DNA from 2 places in the Enterococcus avium genome. Region 2 is predicted to be linked to the other one. Evidence: riboswitches for the same ligand, from Rfam matches in the RefSeq annotation. Region 2 holds a riboswitch; the other holds the start of a gene.
What was found. A riboswitch is a leader RNA that binds a small molecule or an ion and turns the genes downstream of it on or off. The one in region 2 is predicted to bind thiamine pyrophosphate.
Positions count from the first base shown of each region.

Region 1: another riboswitch for thiamine pyrophosphate. It lies ahead of thiW (energy coupling factor transporter S component ThiW); the one in region 2 lies ahead of tenA (thiaminase II).

Region 1 is NZ_NBSL01000002.1:2,779,005-2,782,583, forward strand. Features, by position in the region: gene AUF14_RS13910 (helix-turn-helix domain-containing protein) at 1-951, shown strand, start outside; gene AUF14_RS13915 (nucleotide pyrophosphohydrolase) at 971-1,270, shown strand; gene gloA2 (SMU1112c/YaeR family gloxylase I-like metalloprotein) at 1,316-1,705, opposite strand; TPP riboswitch at 1,779-1,868, shown strand; gene thiW (energy coupling factor transporter S component ThiW) at 1,992-2,471, shown strand; gene AUF14_RS13930 (hydroxyethylthiazole kinase) at 2,468-3,286, shown strand; gene thiE (thiamine phosphate synthase) at 3,247-3,579, shown strand, end outside.
Region 2 is NZ_NBSL01000002.1:1,478,694-1,482,272, forward strand. Features, by position in the region: gene ilvB (biosynthetic-type acetolactate synthase large subunit) at 1-1,160, opposite strand, end outside; gene tenA (thiaminase II) at 1,275-1,931, opposite strand; TPP riboswitch at 2,108-2,199, opposite strand; gene AUF14_RS07590 (DUF2268 domain-containing protein) at 2,262-3,170, opposite strand; gene AUF14_RS07595 (DUF2087 domain-containing protein) at 3,315-3,579, shown strand, end outside.

The sequences.
Region 1 (3,579 bases), 1.3 Mb from region 2:
AATCAAATTCATGAAAAATATGTTTTTCAAAAGCGCTTGATTTATAATTTCTATATTAGTATTTGGCGAGTGAAAAATGGTCATAGTTATCCAAAAGGAGAGCTGCGGACTGAAGGATTGTTTTTGCCTATGGATATCGAGTATAAGAAACTAAGACAAGCCGTTCGAGAAGGTTTAGATCTAGAATTGACACCAGAAATGGTGAGGGAAGGCCTATGGTTAATTTTTTCTGATTCGATCGTATTCAGCTTTCAACACCGTGAACTTGCTATGACAGATAATGCAAACTATCAGCAGCTATTTATGCGTCATTATGAACTCGTGGAAGAATACAATGAGATGCTAGGCTATCGATTAGAAAAACAAAGCAGAATTGACTTAGCGACAGTTTTATCAAATGATTTTTATATGTATGATCCCCAAGGGCAATATGTCTGTTTACTATGGCGTAACAGAACTATGTTTTTATCGGAAGCATCAAAAATGTATAGTCGCGGTGTAGAAAAAATAACGAATTTAGTAAAAAGATTTGTAGCGAAATATGAGATGTATCAGGAAGAAGATTTTATCCGTAACTATGTCTATCTACTGATTACGATGGAAGAAAGGTGTATGGAATGGTTGGCAAATCAAGAACCACTATTAAAAGTTTTGTTATTATCTGATTTGACGCCTACAGAAGAAAGCTTTTTAGCGAAACAAATTTCTGATACAATTTATGGAAACTTCATAATCAATCATTTTGAGAATCTATCAGGAGGAATCGCTCAGTTGCATTATGAGTTGAAAAATTATGATTGCTTGATTACTACAGGTTCAGCTGAAGGCTTGCCGAATGATTATCCCGTAGTCGTAATTGATCCTTTTTTAACTAGTCAAAGTACACGTTGGATACAAGAAATGATCAGTGAGCTTGAAGAAAAACGGAATTTGGTCACTATGATAGAATAGTAGCGAAAGAAGGTTGAGTATGGATAATAATAGTATGGAAAAAATCAATCAATTTCGCGATGAACGAAACTGGCGTCCTTTTCATAATGAGAAGGATTTAGCCTTGTCGATCTGCTTGGAGGCGGCTGAACTATTAGAGCTTTTTCAGTGGAAAGATTCCGAAGAAGCGAGGACACAAACGGAGCGATTGAAGGAAGAATTAGCGGATGTACTGATTTATTCTTACATGATGGCAGATAATTTGGACTTTGATATTAACGAGATCATTAGTGAGAAATTGAAGAAGAATGCGATTAAATATCCGGTAGAAAAAGAGTAGATATTCGATACTAAGTCGCAAAAAAAGCAGAATTTTCTGCTTTTTTTATTCATGTAATTCCAACGGTAAGCCATCTGGATCAAAGAAGAAGGTCATTTTCTCTCCAGTAAAATCATCGGTTCGCAAAGGCTCGCAATCAATACCGTGACTATTTAAATAAGCGACTGTTGCTTCGATGTCCGTTGTTTTAAACGCAAGATGGCGTAAGCCTGCTGCTTCTGGAAAGCTAGGACGCTTTGGTGGATTTTTAATAGCGAAGATCTCTAATTCCGCATCATTTAGCTGTAAATCCAATTTATAATCTTGGCGTTCTGGTCGGAAATTTTCACGAATGATTGGCAGACCAAGAATATCTACATAAAAATGTCGTGCCTTTTGATAGTCTGAAACGATGATAGCGACGTGATGGATGGCAGAAAAAGCTGGTTTTTGCATGAGTAGGTCCTCCTTTTTTCTCATTATAAGCTAGTTGGAATAAAAAAAGTATGTTATACTCCAATCAATTGAAGAGAAACATTTGGGGTGCTTTTTGGCTGAGATTATACCCATGGAACCTGATGCAGTTAAAACTGTCGCAGGGAAATGTAGCTAGTTGACTGATCGTACCCGACCATTTTGTTTTGGTTGGGTTTTTCTGTCTTTTACTCCTTTTGTTTCTTGTAGAAAGGAGTTATTTGTCGTGGAAAAAAGTAAAATTCATAAGCTGACGTTATTGGCTCTAATGATCGCATTAGATGTTGTGTTGTCTCCCTTGATGCGGATCGAAGGGATGGCGCCGATGTCCAGTGTGATGAACATTATCGCTGGAGTGTTGCTAGGACCATTTTACGGAACAGTCATGGCGTTAGTCTGTGCATTGATACGGATGACGATGTTGGGGATTCCGCCTTTAGCATTGACGGGTGCAGTATTTGGTGCATTTTTTGCTGGTTTATTTTATCGTTTAGGAGGAAGACTGATTTGGTCAATGCTGGGTGAAATCGTGGGTACAGGAATCATCGGTTCGCTCTTATCCTATCCTGTAATGGTCTGGTTTACAGGGAGTCAAAATGAGCTATACTGGTTGATTTACACTCCGAGATTTGTCGGAGCAACGTTGATTGGTTCGGCGATTGCTTTTGTTGTGTTGGTTAAATTGCAGGAAACAACGATTTTTAAACGCTGGCAGCGGTTGTTTTCAAGTGAAAGGATGTTTGGATGATCAAAACGAATATTTCAAAGGGATTTCCATTAGAAAATGCTCCGTTAGTTCATTGTATAACCAATGAAGTAACCTGTGAAACGGTCGCAAATGCACTGCTTTACGTTGGTGCAAAGCCGATTATGGCTTCTGATCCTCGGGAGTTTGAGGAATTATTTCAACAAACAGATGGGTTGCTGCTGAATATCGGACATCTGTCGGAAGAACGTGGGACCAGTCTGTTGGCAGCGAGCAAACTAGCAAATAGCGTTCATAAGCCAACGGTGGTAGATTTGGTCGGTTATGGCGTCAGTCGGGTTCGAAATCAAGTAGGGCGTTCGTTGGTGGCGGAAAATCCAACAGTAGTGAAAGGCAATATTTCTGAACTACGGAATTTTTGCGGGCTGTCGAGTCAAGCTCGTGGAGTGGATGGTAGTGAGCTAGATCAAAGTGAGGAAGCAATTGCTGAATTATCGGAAGCTATGCAGAAGTTAGCGGCTCTTTATCCGAAGACCACGTTCCTAGCAACAGGTACTCAAGATATTATTGTCGATCAAGAACGTATTTTTCATTTAATGAATGGTGTGTCTGCGTTGGATCGTTTTACCGGTACAGGCGATGTTGTAGGTGCGTTGATTGCAGCTTTATTAGGCAGCGGAATGAAAGCGATTGATGCGGCTGTAACTGCGGTTAGCTATTTTAATCTTTGCGGTGAGCAGGCAGGAGATACGATCGGTTTAGCCGCTTTCCGGCAAGAGACGTTGAATCAGCTTTCAATATTGATGGAGGAGAACTGGTGGACAAAAGTGAAAGGACGGGAAATGCAGTGGACTTAACCTTATATTTAGTGACTGGTCGGTATGATTTTCACGACGATCAATTTTTAGCGGTGATTGAAGAAGCCTGTCAAAATGGCGTGACATTAATTCAATTACGAGAGAAGACTTTGTTGACGGGTGCTTTTTATGAGCTGGCTTTGAAGGTAAAAGCTATTACGGATCGTTACGATGTTCCTTTAATTATTAATGATCGTGTTGACATTTGTTTGGCAGTCGACGCAGCAGGAGTGCACATCGGAGATGATGAGATGCCGGTGGGTATTGTTCGTTCGCTCATTGGTACAGAAAAA
Region 2 (3,579 bases):
CATAACTGATTTTGTCCAACGTCGGTTACCACGATTGCATTTGAGAAATGTTCGTTGATTTTCTGAATGATTTTTTCTGGTGTTAAACCTACTTCTTTCATGTGAACAGGCGAAAGTAGATCCTTATTTTTGATTTCTTGTAGCCATTTCTCATGATTTTTCGAATACAGCATGTAAGTGATTTTTGGCAATATTTCTTTAATGTCTCCTACTAACCCAATTTGAGTGTCGACATTTTTATCAATGGTTGCTGGATCAATATCTACATGAATCAGCTTTGTGAAAGGACAAAACACTGCGGCATTTCCAGTCACACGATCATTCAAACGTGTCCCTAAAGCCAAAAGAACATCACTGTTTAAAATTGCCTGATTTGCTGCATAGCTGCCGTGAATACCTACATTACCAATATAATTTGGGTGATTACTAGGTAAAGACCCTTTTCCCATAATCGTACTAACAACTGGCAGATTGTACATTTCAATAAAGGCGGCTATTTCTTTATACGCTCTAGCGCGATGAACGCCACCTCCAAGCAGCAAGACAGGTTTCTTAGCGGTTTCGAGTATTTCAGCTGCGGTTTCTAGTTTTTCCAGTGGGATCATTTGCGTTTTCTGACCACCACGAATTGCTACTTCTTTTGGGTATTTTTCTGAACCGAGTTCTTGCTGAATATTTTTCGGTATATCAACGACTACAACTCCTGGTTTACCAGATTGCGCAATAACAAATGCTTTCTTCAGAATTTTTCCTAAATCCTCTCGATTCCTGACTGTTACGGCATATTTAGCAATTGAGCGACAGATTCCCACCATATCTACTTCTTGAAAAGCGTCCTTCCCAATCAGCTGTGTTGAAACCTGTCCTGTGATACAAACCAGCGGAGAGGAATCGTAGCCCGCCGTAGCAATCCCTGTTATCAGATTTGTTGCTCCTGGACCACTAGTAACTAGACAAACACCGACTTTTCCAGTGGATCGCGCATACCCATCTGCGGCATGAATCAATCCTTGCTCATGTCTAGGCAAAATAACGCGAAATTCCTTTCTCTGATAAAGCGCATCAAACAAATCAATCGCCTGTCCTCCCGGATAAGCAAAACATACGTCAACCTTCTCATCAATTAATGCTTTAACAACCAATTCAGCTCCCGAAATCATTTTACATACCTCCTAATAATGCAAGTGTTAACTTGCATTTTAACATATAAACTATGCGATTTGTAAATTGTTTCAAAAAAAAGACCGTCCACAATCGAACGATCTCTTGATGCATTACCATTTTTCTAATTTAACAGCCATTTCCCAAAAGGCGTATTCCATTTTACTACTGATCACGAAGGCGTCGATCATTTGCTGCTGTTCTTTGATTGAACTTTCTTGATATAGACGATCTAAGAGCGCACACTCTTTTTTTATCCCTTCAGCAGCGGCCTCACCAGCATAGGTCTCAATCCAGCGCTGATACAAAGGATTAGGAGAGCCCGTGTCAATCAAACGAACACCGATTTCTTGATACAGCCAGGCACATGGAAGCATCCCTGCAAAAGCAGTATTTGGTGTACCGTCAATCAACTGTCGATACATATGCGAAACGTAATGATAAGCTGTAGGTGCAATCGGTGTAGTCAAAATCTCATGCTCAGTAATCCTTAATTCTGAAAAGAACTCCTTGCGAATTGCCATTTCACCTAGCTTAAGATTTTCAGCATTTTCTTGCAACTGCTCCTGCGCTTCCCAATCGTTTGTTTGTTCCGCAATTAAATGATAAAGCTTGCTAAAATGTTCAAGATAATAGCGATCCTGAAGTAAATAATAGCGAAAAATTTCTGGAGCCAAATTTCCATCTGCCAATGCCGTGATAAATGGATGCTCAAAGCTTCCTTCCCAAAATGATGCTGCTTCTTGACGCGCAATTTTTGTAAAATTCATTCTCTATCTCCTCTTATTAACTTTTTTAGTACGCCCACTTGATACGACTCTTCCAACGTCTCCTAGTCACAACATAAAAAAACCTCCTTTATTCTCATAAGAATGAAAAGGAGGCTCTCTGCACAAAACACGCATACTGAAGAAAACCCGACCGCAAAAAAACGGTCGGGTGCAAAATTCTAAACATCACACATTCCCTGCGCCAGTACTAACTGTTTCAGGTTCAATGGGTATAATCTCAGCTTCAAAAGCACCCCTAGTGTCATTCAATTAATAAAAGTATAGCATACTCTTTTTAGAAAAACGATTGCTATTTAAAACTTCTCGTGTCTAATCAAAAATTCTTGATTCCTGAACAAGAATTCGACTGGGTGTCAAAGTCGCTTCAGCTATTGTTTTTTCAGTATTTTTCAAATAATTCTTTATGAGATGATAACCAATTGTATATCCAGCGTTTCTTGAGAGTCCTACAGGTTGATACCCCTGCTCACGGGCAACTTCATCCCCATACATATACGCAGAAACCTGATCAAAGCCGCGAGCATTACGTCCACCCTTCATTACTTCGATCGTATAGTCCAATTCTTCCTGGTCGTAATCTTGTACCCATGGTCCACGATGTTCGATGCCATAAAGCGTTTCGGCAAAAACCTCCGCTAAGCCTTCAATCACTAAATAATCTTCGACACTCACATCTCCATGATTAAAGGGCTCATAGGTAAACCGAATATTATGATTAAACTCATGTGCCAAAGCAGATTTTAGTCGTGTGCGATTGAATTCATTCGGAACAACGATTAACAAAATGTACCCAGGTATCCCGCCAAATCCGCTATACCCTTCACTTGCCATCAAGACGCTGTTTTCCGGATCACCGAGCAAGATATTTACATTAAACTCTTCGACCGGTATTTGATAGCCAATGTCAGTGAAAAGCTGTGCGCTTTTTTCTATAACTTGACGACATTCTCCGAAAATATTCGTGTCTTTTAAAGGGTTTACCTTAGTTTCAATCAGCTCTCTACGTTTTCGCGGCGTCCAGATGCCCATCATCTCTGATGCCATCAAAACATCATAGCCTCCCGAAGTTTTTGGCATGAGGGGAACACTTAAATACCGCCACATTTCCTCGAAAGGTTGCATCAACTCATAGCGGAAAGTATTTTCATCCTTCTGACCCTGCAGACACGCTTCATAATAAGACAAAGTATCAATTATTTTTACACTAAAATTATTCATTATGGTAACCTCCTTGGTTTTATCATAATCGTTGACGTTACGTGAAGGTCAAGCACTTATATATATATATAACTTTAACAATTATTGCAATCGTATTTGCAAACGATAAATAAATATGTTAGCATTTAACCAGGAGGAGTTATTATGAAGAGTGATTTAACCATCAAAGAAATAAAAAAAGGCTATTCAAAAAAAGGCGACTTTCTTTTCCAATGCTTGTATTGTGATCAAACCTTTGATGATCGCTTCGTCTACCCGCTTAATGAAGGCAACAGCCAACTAGCCCGAGCAGAAGGCGCAATGATTTATCATATAAAACATGAACACCACGGCCCTTTTGACGCGTTGCTCAATCTTGATAAAAATCAAACAGGTTTAAGTGACACGCAGAAAACCTTTCTGACGCTGT